DNA from 3 places in the Micromonospora sp. NPDC005161 genome. Region 1 is predicted to be linked to each of the others. Evidence: riboswitches for the same ligand, from Rfam matches in the RefSeq annotation. Region 1 holds a riboswitch; each other region holds the start of a gene.
The links. Region 1 has a riboswitch for cyclic di-AMP ahead of ACWD5O_RS26390 (coiled-coil domain-containing protein). Riboswitches for the same ligand answer to the same signal wherever they lie in the genome.
Positions count from the first base shown of each region.

Region 1 (4,714 bases):
GGTGCACTGCGAATCGGCGCGTGTCCCGCCGTCTACATCGGCGGAGCAGCCGGCACCGCAGTGCGAACCGCTTGCGCACAGATCGGAAAGCCTTACGTCTGGGGCGCCGACGGGCCGTCGAGCTTCGACTGCTCTGGCCTGACGCAGTACGCGTGGAAGGCGGCGGGGGTGTCTCTGACCCACTTCACCGGGGCGCAGTGGCGTGAAGGAACCCCGATAGCCCGCGCTGACCTGCGACCTGGTGACCTGGTCTTCTTTTACAGCGACCTCCATCACGTGGGCATGTACGTGGGCAACGGGCTGATCGTTCATGCATCGAGGGCGGGGGTACCGGTGAAAATGGCGCGCATGGAAACCATGCCGTACATGGGCGCCCGCCGTCCTTGACCTGCGCCTGCACGGCTCTACTCGTGGCACCGGTGGTAGGACCTCAACCCCTGTCGACGCTGACCGAGCGTAGGGCTTGCCTGCTGGACTGAAGGTGCTGCGCCTGATCCGGGTGGGACGGCGGACGGACTCGCGGCGGCGCAGGGGTTGCCGACGGACGCCCGAGAGCATCGAACGAGTGACTCTTTCGCGTTCGCTCATGGTCGGGAATTGGTGGCCCCTACTGTGCGGATGTGAACCAGCTCCGTCTGCCTCGCCGGTTTCTGCTCACGGGAGCCGGCTCGGCCGCCGTGGCCGCATTGACCGCCTGCCAGGGGGCCAGCCAAGCCACCGCGCCAACACCGCCGCCGACCACCCGGACCGCTCGACCTACCACCGGGCGGACAGATGAGGCAGCGCTGCGGCGCAAAATCGCCAGCCTGCTCGTGGTGGGCTTCCGCGGTGACCGCGCGAATCAGAACGACTGGATCGTCAGGGCGGTCAGGGCCGGCCTCGGCGGAGTGATCCTGTTCGACCGGGACCTGGAAACCGATTCTGAGCGCAACATCCGGTCACCACGGCAGGTCACCGCGCTCATCAAGGACCTGAAGACCGCCTCGCCGGGACGGCTCATCGTGTCGATCGACCAGGAAGGGGGCCGAACCACCCGGCTCAACCCGGGCAACGGGTTTCCCGCGATCAAGTCACAGGCGGAGATCGGCGGCGAGAACTCGGCGACGGTGACACGCGAATGGGCGCGCAGCCTCGTCGCCAGCCTGACGCAGATCGGGGTCAACCTCAACTACACGCCAGTCGTGGACCTGAACGTCAATCCCGAAAGCCGGGCGATTGGAAAACTCGGCCGTAGCTTCTCCGCCAATCCTGACATCGTCGTCACCAACGCCACCGAGGAGATCCAGGTTCATCGCGCCGCCGGTGTAAAGACCACCCTCAAGCACTTCCCAGGATCGGGCAGCGCCGCCGGTAACACCGACTTTGAGGTCGTCGACGTCAGCTCCACCTGGCAGCCCATCGAGCTGGAGCCGTTCCGACGACTCATCCAGGCCGGACTTGCGGACTCCGTGATGGCCGCCCACGTGCTCAACACACAGTTAGACCCGAACCGGCCCGCGTCGCTGTCACGACCAGTCGTGACGGGCCTGCTCCGCGGCGAACTCGGTTGGCAGGGACCAGTGGTCAGCGACGACATGCAGGCCGTTGCCATCACCCGCCGCTACGGGTCCGCGGAGGCGGCCCACCTGGCGCTGCAGGCGGGTGTCGACCTACTTGTCTTCGCCAACCAGCAGGTATACGACCCAGAAATCTTCGACAAGACTCTCGACACCGTGGCTGCTCTTGTTCGCCGCGGCCAGCTCACCGAGGCGCACATTGACCAGTCCGTCGTCCGGGTTGACGCCCTCCGCCCGAAACGCTGACCGTCCCGCGTCAGGGCAGCAAGTAGGTACGCAGCGTCACTGCCCCGGCGCCCGACACGGCAGGCCGTCACCAGACCGGTGAAATCTAGTTGGCCGGGCCAGTCAGGCGGCTGCTATAGCAGCGACACGGGGACGTGGTCCGTATGATTGGAGGGTCCGCTGTAGGACTTCCAACCGGTAGCCGGGAACCAGATCTGGCGGTTCCAGATCACGTAGTAAATACCCAGGCGGTCGGCGTTGCGCAGGAGGAACGCGGCAAGATTGTTGCCATACATGCGCGTGTCGTTGTTGTACCAGGACCGGAAGCCGCTCTTTTGCAGCGACCAGTCGCAGGCCCGGCCTTTGGGATGCTCCCAGGGGCCGCCGGAGCGGTAGCAGCCGACGAACCGGTTGAAGCCGGCCCGCTTGACCTCCTTGTACATGTGCAGTGCTCGGGGGGTGACGCAGCCGGAGGTGGTGAGGTCCTTCTCCGAGCACGACTCGGGCCGCCAGTCCCCGTCGGACGTGCGGCCGGGGGCGATCCGGGCCACCGGCGACGTAGCCGACACCAGACCTCCGGTGAAGCCCTGACCTCCGACGAGCGAGAGGGCCTTCTCCGCCTCCCGTTTCTGCCGCGCCATGTCGTTCGTGAACTTCTGCTGCTTGCGCACCTCGGCGTCGAGTGCCGGCCTCGCCTGCTCGGCCCGGTTCTTGACCGCGTTCACCTCGGCCAACCGCGCTGCGTTGATCATGCTGAGCTCATCGAGAGCCCCGGCTCGCTGGACGAATGAGTCGGGACTGTTGTTGTCCAGCAGCATCGCGACCGCACCGATGCGGCCGGTTCGGTAGGACTGCGCGGCAATCTGGCTGACCTGGGGCGCCAGGGCATCCAACTCGCCCTGCGCCCGCTTCCCCTCCATCGCGAGTTCCAACTGGCGTTTCTGGGATTTCGCCAGATTGGCCTTGGCCTTGCTGTAGTCGCGGTTGCGCGACTCGATGACGTCGCTGAGCAACCGAGGTTCGTCGTCTTCCTCGTGCCCTGAAGGGGTGGGCGTGGAGGGGGCGGCGAACGCTGGCACCGGTCCGGCCAGGACCGTCAGGGCAGCGAGTACGGCCACCACAGGTGTCAACCAGCGGCGCAGGGGTGCCGTCACAGTGTTCCCTTCCGTGAAACGCGGACCGGGTTAGCTCAGGGGTTCGGAGCGGAATTAACCCCTACCGCTGGAGCGGCTTCACGCCAGTGACTCCGGTCCCCGGCTCGCCGCCCGGCGATGAGGGGGCCATGCCTACGCTGTTGCGCGTTGTCGGCGGTGACTGGCAGTGAGGCAACCGCGGAGTAGGCCGACGGATCTAGGGTCAGAAACGGATTGAGGCAGCCAATCGAAGGCAGTCTGTAACCGGCCATGCCCTCTCCACCGCAGCTGAGGTGACGCCTCGCCGAGGTCCCCGTTGATGTGGTGAGGCGCGGCCGGGATCGCACTGAGGTGGACGCTTTCGTCGCCACTCGCCGGCTCGCCGCGCCGCGACCTTCGGATGCCTCTCTTACTATTCGGCGATAGTAGAAGAGGATGGCAGAGGTTCCCTATCGGGGGGAGGCGCCGGAGAGTATGCAGGCCCACCGGTGCGCGGCGACGGTCTCCGGCGTCAGCCGCTGGCGCCGCGGGTGCGCGGACGGTGGATCCTCGCCGAGGTCCGCCCTGGAGACCGGCCGTGGCGGAAGGATCGAGACGACGGGGACGGGCAGCGGGACCAGGACCGGCAGCGCCCGAGGAGCGACGCGCATCCGGGCGTGAACGACGGGAGCGGCAATGTACGCAGGCGCGGCGGGCATGGCACTTGTGGCTGTGGTGATCGTGGCCGGGCTGTACTTGGCTCATCGCGCCGTCGCGATCGCGTCAGCGCCGCTGACCAGCCTGCCGTTCCAATCCGGCTGGCCCCCCGAGGAACACGCCCTCTCGCGTTACCACGTGAGGTGGTACCTGGCGACCCTGCTGTTTCTCGCGTTCGACGTTGAGATGTTGTTCATGTACCCCTGGGCGGTCGTGGTCGCCGAGCTCGGGATCACGGCCATCGTCGAGATGTTCATCTTCCTCGGCAGCGCTTTCATCGCGGTGCTGTGGGCGTGGCGCGAGGGGGCCCTGCGGTGGGTCTGAACAGCACATGGGCCGAGCTCGTGACCCGCCACGCGCATGTGCTGCTGATAGAGGCACCCGGGCACTGGCTCACACGAGCCGCGGTCGAGCGCCACATCCTCGAGCGAGGATGGCGCTTAGCCCAGTCCCCAGCGGACGCCGATGTCCTGGCCGTCTGCGGCGCACCAGGCCCGGAGCTGTCCGAGGTGGCGCACCGACTGTGGAGCCAGCTTCCCGGACCGAGGGGCCGTGTCGACATCGACTCCCCGGACGCCGTGCGCAACGCGCTTGACGCCGCCGAAGCGGGCCTGCGCGACAGCGATCGGCAACAGACGGACAGCCGCGATCGCCGAGACGGCCGCGGTGCGGAGGCGCGCCATGAAGATCACCCGACCGAGCACCAGGGCGCGTATGGGCAGCACGCGGAAGATCGCGGCAACGAACATGCCACCCACCGGGTGAACGTGGCCCGACCCCAAGACGCGCAACGGCATGAGAGTAGGGACCAGCGCGGCGTTGCCGAGCACGGCCACCACGCCGGCGAAGGCCTATCAGATGGTTCCGCGGACCCGCAGCATCACGGGGGAGCGGGCCAATCCTGTCAGAGGCCCGGCGAGCAGGGTAGGCCTGCGGGTGGACACGAGCACGACGCCGTTGGGCACACGGGTCACGACGCGATGGGCCACGGCAGCCACCGCCCGCAGCACGACGATGGCCGCAGCACGGAGCCTGACGACGACCACCGCACCCCGCAGCGTGGCCACCATGGCATGGGTCACGGCGGCGACGGCCGCGACATGG
Region 1 covers NZ_JBSFYQ010000032.1:62,808-67,521, reverse strand. The annotation lists gene ACWD5O_RS26400 (NlpC/P60 family protein) at 1-387, shown strand, start outside; gene ACWD5O_RS26395 (glycoside hydrolase family 3 N-terminal domain-containing protein) at 621-1,802, shown strand; gene ACWD5O_RS26390 (coiled-coil domain-containing protein) at 1,916-2,935, opposite strand; cyclic di-AMP (ydaO/yuaA leader) riboswitch at 2,940-3,084, opposite strand; gene ACWD5O_RS26385 (NADH-quinone oxidoreductase subunit A) at 3,590-3,934, shown strand; gene ACWD5O_RS26380 (hypothetical protein) at 4,051-4,368, opposite strand; gene ACWD5O_RS26375 (hypothetical protein) at 4,465-4,714, opposite strand, start outside.

Region 2 (4,714 bases), on a different contig from region 1:
CCCCGGTCAGGCGGCCGAGCGTTGGACGTCACGGTTGCGGCGGACCGGGCGGGTCTGCGGTACGGGGGCCGGGCCGGCCGCCGCAGGCGGGGCGTGCGGATCGAGCCAGACCTGGACCGCCGGCCGGCCCTGCGCGCCACCCGTGATGCCCATGCCGTGCTGGTCGCGGCGGGTCAGCATCGCCACGTCGACGGTGAACTCGAACAGCCGCCAGTCGACCTGCGGCTCGGCCCGGGCGCTCTGCGCCAGCCGCGCCACCCGAGCCGGATCGGTCACCGGCCAGGCGTGCCCCGCCACGTACGCCTCGTCGTCGCTCTCCTCCGGCGGGAACGAGTGCAGCGCGTAACGGCCGTCCCGTTCGAGGTCACGGCGCTTCGGAGAGTCGATGACGAAGCAGAACAGACCCTCGTCGGTGATGACCGGGGAGACCGGGTGGACCCGGGGCCCGCCGTCGGCGCGGACCGTGGCCAGATAGCCGAAGCCCGGCCCGTACTGCTGAAGGAGAACGCGGATCCCGTCGGCGAGTCGGGGCTCGTCGGCGGCGAATTCGGACCAGGAAGCCATGTGGACATTCTATCGAACAAATGTACGATCAGCGACCTCGACGCGCTGGTCACCGGCACCGAATCCTGTCACTGCGGCAAACGCCGCTATGGTGGTCCGATGCTGCTCTCCGACCGCGACCTGGTCTCCGAGATCAAGGCCGGCACGCTGGGCCTGGAGCCGTTCGAGCCCACCCTGGTCCAACCGTCCAGCATCGACGTACGACTCGACCGGCTGTTCCGGGTCTTCAACAACCATCTCTACACCCACATCGACCCGGCAATGCAGCAGGACGACCTCACCTCGGTCGTCGAGGTGCCTGACGGCGAGCCGTTCGTGCTGCACCCGGGCGAGTTCGTGCTGGCCTCGACGCTCGAGGTCATCTCACTGGGCGACCAGCTCGCCGGCCGGCTGGAGGGCAAGTCGAGCCTGGGCCGGCTCGGTCTGCTCACGCACTCCACCGCCGGCTTCATCGACCCGGGCTTCTCGGGGCACGTGACGCTGGAGCTGTCCAACGTGGCGAACCTGCCGATCACCCTCTGGCCGGGCATGAAGATCGGGCAGCTCTGCATCTTCCGGCTCTCCTCGCCGGCCGAGCACCCGTACGGCTCGGTGGTGTACGGCTCGCGTTACCAGGGGCAGCGCGGGCCGACCCCGAGCCGCGCCTGGCAGCACTGGCGCACCTGGCCGACCCGCTGAAGCCACTCGTCGGGCAATGCGCCCGCCGTGTTAGTAAGGGGCCCCTCCTATACCGGAGGCGTTAAGAAGGGGCCCCTGCTTACATCTCAGCCTGGGCGGCCGTAGCTGTGGATCGGGCCGTCGTCGACCTTCTTCATCTTGATCGGCTGACCGGCCTGCGAGGCGTGCACGACCCAGCCATTACCCACGTACATCCCGACGTGGTGGATGTCGCTGTAGTAGAAGACCAGATCACCGGCGCGTAGGTTGGCCCGGCTGACGTCCTTGGTCACCCGGCTCTGCTGGGCGGCGTTGTGCGGCAGCGACACACCGGCCTTGGCCCAGGCGGCCAGCATCAACCCGGAGCAGTCGTACGAGTTCGGACCCTCGGCACCCCACACGTAGGGCTTGCCGATCTGGGCGCAGGCGAACTTGACGGCCACACCGGCACCGCCGCCGGGGTAGCTGGCCGGGCAGGGCGCCGGACGCAGCGGACCGCCGCCACCGTTGCCGTAAACCTTCAGGCGCAGCTTCTGCAGGCGGTCGATCTCGTCGTTGATCTGCTTCTTCTTGGCCGCCAGCTGGGCCTCGGTCCGGGTCAGCTGGGCCACCATCTCGTCCAGTGGCGCCTTCTGCGCGGCCAGTTGGTCACGCAGGTCGGCCACCTGCCGCACGTCCTGCTGCTGGTTGTGCGCAAACCGGTCGAGCATCTCGAGCTGCCCGACCACGTCGCTCGGTGACCGGCTGCCCAGCACGGCGTTGACGGTGGAGACGTTCTCGCCCTTGTACGCGCGCACAGCCAGGGAGCTGACCTTGTCCATCGCAGCGTCGACCTGGCGCTCCAGCGGGGCGATCCGGGCGGCCAGCGCGTTGGCCTGCTTGCGCTTCGCGGCCAGGTCGGCCCGGGTGGCGTTGTGCCGTTCGATGATCGGTTCGAGCTTGTTCCAGTCGGCGTCGATCTGGCGCTCGATCTCGGCGACGGAGGGGTCGGCGTGGGCCGCCGTGGCGCTGCCCGTCAGGACGACGGCAACGCCGACCAGGGCGGCGAGGGCGGTGGTGAAGCGGGACCAGCGTGAGCGCGGCACGATCGACGTCGGGCCGGCTGACGCCGACCGCTCGGACGACGGCCGCGGGGCATGGTGAGCCACCGGGTTCCGTACTCCTTCTTCCCGACCGCCTACCGGGTTAGCTGACGGGTTCGGGCGGGAAGGTGGACGCCCTACCGCAGTGGCTGCGGATTCACCCCAGAAACCTGGGTCCCCGGCTCGCTCGGAAGCGACTCGGCGGTGTCGGTCCGTTACCGCCCGGGTGGGCGGAGCTGCTGTCGGCCCGACGAATGACCAGAGTAGAGACGACCGTTACCGATCCGCAACCGGTGGGGCCGTGACACTCCGTACCGATTGCCGGCGACGACGGCCGGGAACGAAGGTTTCCTTCCACGAACCTCGGTAGGTCGAAAGGTATTGACGGGAGCCCCGGGCGGGGCGAAGGTGACCTCACTTCGCCCTTCAGATCTAGGGGGTTCGATGCACGGTCCAACCCTGTCCACCGGCCGGCGCGCGCTGCTCGCCGCCGCCGTGGTCGCCGCCGCGACCGCGGTTCCCCTACCCGCCGGCCCAGCCGTGGCCGCACCCACCGCCGACCGCCAGCAGCAGTACGCCGCCGCGGCGACCGAGTACGGCGTACCGGCCGACGTGCTGCTCGGCGTCTCCTATCTGGAGTCACGTTGGGACAGCAACGCCGGCACGCCGAGTACCAGCGGCGGCTACGGCCCGATGCACCTGACCGACGCCCGGCACGTGGCCGCCCTACCGGGGCGCAGCCACCACGACGCCGGCACCGAGGACCCGCGCGGCGACGACTCCCGCCCCGCACGGGAGATGGCGCCCCGACCCGCCGAGGATCCCGCGCCGCCCGCCGCAGCGTTGCAGACCATGGACGCCGCCGCCGCACTGACCGGCGCCGCCCCCGAGTCGCTGCGCACCGACCCGAGCGTCAACATCTGAGGCGGCGCGGCACTGCTGGCCGCGTACCAGCGGGAACTGGGCGCACCGGTGGGGGCCGGCACCGACCCGGCAGCCTGGTACGGCGCGGTGGCCCGCTACGCCGGCGCGGACAGCGCGGACGCCGCGGCGGCCTTCGCCGACGAGGTGTTCACCACCATCGGCGCCGGCGAGTCCCGGGTGACCGACGACGGCCAGCGGATCACGCTGCCGGCCCGGGCAATCCAACCGCAGCGCTCCTGGCTGGACCGGCTGGGACTGCGCCGGCTCGCCCGCCCCGACGGGCTGGAGTGCCCCCGCACCATCTCCTGCGAGTGGATCCCGGCGCCCTACGAGGCGTTCGGCGCCGGGAACTACGGCAACCACGACCTCTCCGACCGACCCGGCCGGCAGAAGATCGAGTACATCGTCATCCACGACACCGAGGCGAGCTGGGCGACCACGCTGCAACTCGTCCAGGACCCCACCTACGTGAGCTGGCACTACTCGCTGCGCTCGGTGGACGGGCACATCGCCCAGCACGTGAAGACCAAGGACGTCGGCTGGCACGCCGGCAACTGGTACGTCAACGCCAAGTCGATCGGGCTGGAACACGAGGGCTTCGCCGCGCAGGGCACCTGGTACACCGAGGCGATGTACCGGACCTCCGCCAAGCTGGTCCGGCACCTCGCCCTGCAGCTGGGGATCCCGCTGGACCGCCAGCACATCATCGGCCACGACAACGTGCCCGGCACCGTCGCCTCCACCGTGCGCGGGATGCACTGGGACCCGGGCCCGTACTGGGACTGGACGCACTACTTCACGCTGCTGCACGCGCCGCGGCTGGACACCGGCATCCCGGCCTCCGGGCTGGTCCGGATCGGCCCCGACTACGCCACCAACCAGCCGGCGTTCACCGGCTGCGTCACCGCCGGTGTGCCGTGCGCGCCGCGCGGCTCATCGTCGGTGGTGCTGCGCAGTGCGCCGTCCGCGGACGCGCCGCTGGTCAACGACATCGCACTGCGCCCCGACGGCACCCCGAACACGATGGAGGTGTCGGACCACGGCACCCGGGCCTCCGCCGGCCAGACGTACGCCCTCGCCGGTCGGCAGGGCGACTGGACGGCGATCTGGTATCTCGGACAGAAGGCGTGGTTCCACAACCCGGCGTCGGCGCCGACCGCCACCTGGACCGTCGGCGTGGTGGCCACCCCGAAGCCCGGACGGGCCACCATCCCCGTGTACGGGCGGGCGTACCCCGAGGAGGCCGCCTACCCGGCCGGGGTGCCATACGAGCCGATCTCGCCGCTGCAGTACACCCTGGCGGCCGGCCAGCGGTACGCCGTCGGCGCGGTGCTGCCGGGCGAGTACTACCGGGCTACAACGTTCGACGGCTCCTCGCCGGGCGACTGGACGGTCATCCGCGGCCAGAACCGGTACGCGCAGATCCAGTTCGGTCACCGGATCATGTACGTCGACCTCGCCGACGTACAGCTCCTGCCGTCCACGGT
Region 2 covers NZ_JBSFYQ010000002.1:87,934-92,647, forward strand. The annotation lists gene ACWD5O_RS02565 (pyridoxamine 5'-phosphate oxidase family protein) at 7-564, opposite strand; gene dcd (dCTP deaminase) at 664-1,242, shown strand; gene ACWD5O_RS02575 (C40 family peptidase) at 1,329-2,369, opposite strand; cyclic di-AMP (ydaO/yuaA leader) riboswitch at 2,382-2,517, opposite strand; gene ACWD5O_RS02580 (lysozyme family protein) at 2,748-3,227, shown strand; gene ACWD5O_RS02585 (N-acetylmuramoyl-L-alanine amidase) at 3,276-4,714, shown strand, end outside.
Region 2: it holds a riboswitch for cyclic di-AMP, as region 1 does, so the genes downstream of both, ACWD5O_RS02575 (C40 family peptidase) here and ACWD5O_RS26390 (coiled-coil domain-containing protein) in region 1, are expected to answer to the same signal.

Region 3 (4,714 bases), on a different contig from region 1:
TCCGACGCGCTGGTCTCCGACGTCTCCGGGGTGATCTCGGACTACCTCTACTCCGGCAAGCCGTACGCCGTCACCGACATGGGCGACGAGGGCGGGCACTTCGTGGAGAACTTCCCGCTGTCCGGGGCGGGCTACGTGCTGCGCCGGGACATGTCGAATGTGGACGAGGTGCTGACCGCACTGCTGGACACCGATCCGGCGGCCGAGAAGCGCTGGGTCACCCGCCGTCGCTACCTGGGTGACTTCCCCGTCGAGTCGTACGCCGAGGCGTTCCTGACCGCCGCCCGCCGGGAGTTGGCGCCGGCGAAGACCCTCGCCGCCTCCGCACCGGTCTAGGGCCGCCGCCGGACGGCTCAGCGGTATGCGTCCAGCAGCGCCAGCACCGCCCCCGGGTTCTCCACGTGCGCGTTGTGCCCGAGCCCGGGCAGGGTGACGACCGGTACGCCGAACTCCTTGAGCTGCGCGTCGGTGACCATCGGGTCCTGCTCGCCGCGGGCCAGCACCACCGGCACGTCGGTCGCCGCCACCAGCGCGGCGAGGTCGGGATCGCCGACGTCGAACGCGGCCGGATCCATCGCGAGCCGCCACCGGCCGTCGACCTGGCGCAGCCCGGCGTCCACCACCGGGTGGTCCGGCGGGAGCAGACCGGCGAGCCCGGAGACGCGCAGGTAGCGACGGGCCGCCTCGCTGCGGCTGGCGAACCAGCTGATCGGGCGGGTCGCGAGTTCGGCGGCGCGGGTCAGCTCGTCGGGTGACCAGACGGCCTTGATGCCCAGCCCGACCACCGCGTCCACCGGCGATCCGGCGGCGCGGGCGGCCAGCGCCAGGCCGACCACCCCGCCCAGCGAGTGCCCGAGCACGACGATCCGGTCGTCGGGGGCGAGGCCGTGGGCGATCCGCTCGGCGAACCCGGCGAAGGAGTACGACGGCAGCGGCGCCGACCAGCCGTGACCGGCGAGGTCCGGTGCCAGCCACCGCCCCGGCCAGTGCTGCTCCAGCAGCGGCGCCCAGGGCAGCCAGACGTCGCCGGTCGCCCCCATTCCGTGCAGCAGCAGCAGGACCGGCCCGCGGCCGGTGTGACCACCCGATTCATCCACCACGGCCGCAGTCTCCCACGGTTCGCCGGCGGGTACGAGAGGCCTCGTCGGCGGGACGACGGCGAACCACCTCGCGCGGTACGGCTTCACCGGCCGCCGACCACGTGAGAAAACGCCGCGGGCGCCGGCCCCTTGTGGGGGACGGCGCCCGCGGCGGCTGCGCCCGGGTCAGGCGGAGTAACCCCGAGTGGCGATCCAGTTCGCCAGGTCGATCGTGGTGATCCAGTACGACGGGTCGGCGGCGTTCGCCGAGTCGGCGATCCGCACGGTCCGGCCGTTGTCCTTGTAACCCACCACGGCGATGTAGTGCCCGCCGCCGTAGGAGTGCCAGCCACCATCGGTGTCGGTGGCGTCGCCGACGACGTTGGCCACCACGCCTCGGCCGGCGGTGATCGCCGTGACCACGTCGGCCTGGAGCCGGTCCATCTGGGCCGGGCTGGGCGCGCCGGTGAACATCCGGGTCCGGTACGGGGAGCCCTTCACCTCGGCGTTGAGCACCCGGGTGGTGTCCAGGGCCGAGTTGGTGCCCATCTCGGTGGTGCCCAGCTCGACGCCGAGCTCGTCCTGGGTGCGGTCGATCCCGGTGGCGCTGAGCGCGTTGCGGGTGGCCGCCGGGCCACAGTTGTAGTACGTGTTCTGCGCCTGGTAGTCGTAGTCGAGCACCTTGGTCGCGGGCGGCTTCGGCGCCGGCTTACGGGTCAGGTCCGGGTTGCCGGTGGCCTTGGCGGCGGGCGACGCGGCGCTGGCCGTCGGGGTGGCGGTGCTCGGCGAGGTGCTGGCCGAGGGGGCCGCGACGCGAGCCTCGCCGCGGGAGGCGACGGTGTCGCTGCGCATCTCGGCGACCGTGGTCGCGGTGTGCTGGCTGGCCGGGGCGTCGTCGGTGCCGGCGATCAGGGCGCCGGTGGTGGTCGCGAGCGCCAGGGCCGCGGCGGAGGCGGCGACGATCTGGTAGGGGCGCTCGGTGGCGAGACGACGGAGCTGACGCTTCAGGGTGTGCTTCACGGGGTCCTCCACGGATCGAGGGGAGAGCGGCACACCGGGCCGGACCGGTATCCGGACAGGCGCCAGCGCGCGGACCGTGGTCCGCGGGTGGTGAACCGCTCAGGGGTGTGCCCGGCGTGGCCGGGCGGAAGAGGCGGTGACCCGGGGGGTCAGCTCACCGGACGGATGAGCGGGGGCACCGCGGCGCCGTGGAGGCGGGGAAACAACCGAGGGGTGGAGAGGTGCTGCACGAGGATGGAACTCCTTCCGACACCGCCTACCGGGTTAGCTGACGGATTCGGGCGGGAAGATCGCCCTACCGCGGGCCGTGGCTCGCGGATTCACCCCGGACTTACTGATGGGTCCCCGGTTCGTTGATCACGATTGAGCGGGTCGGCGCGGCGTCGCCTCTTGCGAACGGTTACCGCACCGGACGGGACGACACTACTGGCCGGCTCAGGCCCTGCCAAGCCAGGTTCACCTGCGTAAACCTGAAATCATGCGCCAATTTCTGCGCGTATTGCCACTGACGTGACTCGATGGGACAACCGGTTACGGTGTCGCCTCCGGTCGACAACCGGACAGGCCGTCGAGAATGCCGCCGCATTTGCGCGAACATTGTGCCCGACCGTTCCAGCTGCCCGATCCGGCGCCGGTGTGACCGGGCTCACGCGCCCGGTCGGGCATTTCCGGTCAGCCCACCCGCGCCGGGCGCCAGCGCGCCGCGGTCGCCGGACGGGCCGCCGCGGTCACCGCCGGTCGGACCGGCACCCGGATCGGCCGCAACCGGGCCGCCGCCGCGTACGCCTCCTCGGCGAGCGTGCGGGCCGCCTCGGCGGCCAGTTCCGCATCCCGCCAGGTGGATCGTTCGCGCTCGGCGGCGGCCCGGTGCTCGACCCACCTGCCGTCCCGGACAGCGCGGCTCAGCAGCACCTCCTGCTCGACCGGGTGCCGTCGGGGATCCCAGCCGTTGCGGTGTGCGAAAACGTCAGTGAGCTGACGCATCGACAGGTCGCCGCGCCAGTGCGCCGCCATCGCCGCGCGGTGCAGGTAACGCTCCCGGGCGGCGTACTCCGTCGGGGAGCGCGGCGTGCGCGGGGTGGGCAGCGAACCGGCGCCGGCGAAGCGGCGGGCGGCGCGGTCCGCCTCCTCGTACCCGGCCCAGGCCCGCTCGGCCGCCTCCTGCGCGGCCAGCCAGTCGGCGCGACGTCGGCGGGCGGTCTGCGCCGCGCCGGCGGCGGCGACGGCCACCTCCTCGGCGTACCGGTGCAGGTCCGCCGCCTCGACGGCGGCCAGTTCCCGGGCCGTGGGCGCCGGGGACTCCTCGACGGTCGGCCGGTCCCGCTCGGGGCGGGCGATCAGCACGGTGAGCACGGTCAGGGCCAACAGGAACAGTGCCGACCAGATGGCGGCGGCCTGCGGAACCTCGGTCAGGAACCGGTAGAGGACGGTCTCCATGAACGGCACCTCGGGGGGAAGATCGCTGCGGTGGGGAGCCGCACGGCCGACCCGGGCCGGGATCACCGTGGCGGGCCACGGGCCGACGGGCGGGGTGTGCGGAGGTACGTGATCGACAGGCGTGGTGACGGGACGTCGTCCCGGTGGCTCAGAGCCTCGGCGGGGCCCGGGACGCCCGGGTGGCCGGATCGGCGGTGCGCGGCGATCGCCGCGGACCGGTCCCGACCGCGGAGGCGCCGGCCTCCGCCGGCACGGCGGCCTCGACGGCGGGCGCCGCCGGGGGCGCGTCCGGCGAGATCGGCGGGGCGGCGTGGTCGACAGCGACCGGAGCCGCGAGATCGGCGGCGCCCGTGGGGGCGACCCATCCGGACGACGGAGAGCCCGAGGACACCACCGAGGTGGGCAGCGGGACGGCCGAGGCGGGCGGGGCGGCCGACGCGGGTGACGCGCCCGAGCCGAGGGCCAGGGCGGCGACCACGGCGAGGCTGGTCAGTATCCGCGTCGCCCAGCGCGCCACCCACCACAGCGGACAGGTGAGCGCGACGGGAGGCACGCCCCCACGCTACCGCCGGTGCCGTCCGGGCGCATCGACGCCGGGCGTGTCGGATACCGCCGCGCCGCCGGATCTGACCAGCGCGGACGCTCGTCGTGGACGTCGAGCGGCGGGCCGCTCAGCGGTCGGCGTACGCCGATCGGCGCTCGGTGTCGGCTGTCGCGCTCCGCTGGCGCGGCAGGACGGGAGCCGACCCGGCGTCGGCGGTCCCGGTACCGCCCCGACCGGGCACCTTACCGGCGGCGGTCGGCACCCGTCACCTCGCCGATGGTGACGCCTGCGTATGTTCCGGCTGACGCGTGTCCTAATATTCCGGGACCGGAGGTGACGGCTCGCCCGCCTGTCCAGGCCTGGGCGGTGCTGTGCCCGGGCGCCAGCAGACGAGAGGTGGAGCCCCATGCACCAGCGGATTCTGATGCGGGCGAAGAAGGGCCCCTTCGACGTCTACTCCCCGGAGGAGACGTTTCAGGGCAACTGGATCGGCGAGAACAACGGCAACCTGGTCTTCAGCCACGCCGCGCACAAGATCCTGCGTACCAGCACGGCCGAGATCACCTCGACCGGCTTCAAGGTCGACCTACGCGACGTCGACCGCATCAACGAGCAGTACGACGTCTACGTCATC
Region 3 covers NZ_JBSFYQ010000003.1:201,636-206,349, reverse strand. The annotation lists gene ACWD5O_RS04755 (CDP-glycerol glycerophosphotransferase family protein) at 1-336, shown strand, start outside; gene ACWD5O_RS04750 (alpha/beta fold hydrolase) at 354-1,100, opposite strand; gene ACWD5O_RS04745 (C39 family peptidase) at 1,266-2,111, opposite strand; cyclic di-AMP (ydaO/yuaA leader) riboswitch at 2,338-2,479, opposite strand; gene ACWD5O_RS04740 (hypothetical protein) at 2,772-3,536, opposite strand; gene ACWD5O_RS04735 (hypothetical protein) at 3,685-4,089, opposite strand; gene ACWD5O_RS04730 (polysaccharide pyruvyl transferase family protein) at 4,487-4,714, shown strand, end outside.
Region 3: it holds a riboswitch for cyclic di-AMP, as region 1 does, so the genes downstream of both, ACWD5O_RS04745 (C39 family peptidase) here and ACWD5O_RS26390 (coiled-coil domain-containing protein) in region 1, are expected to answer to the same signal.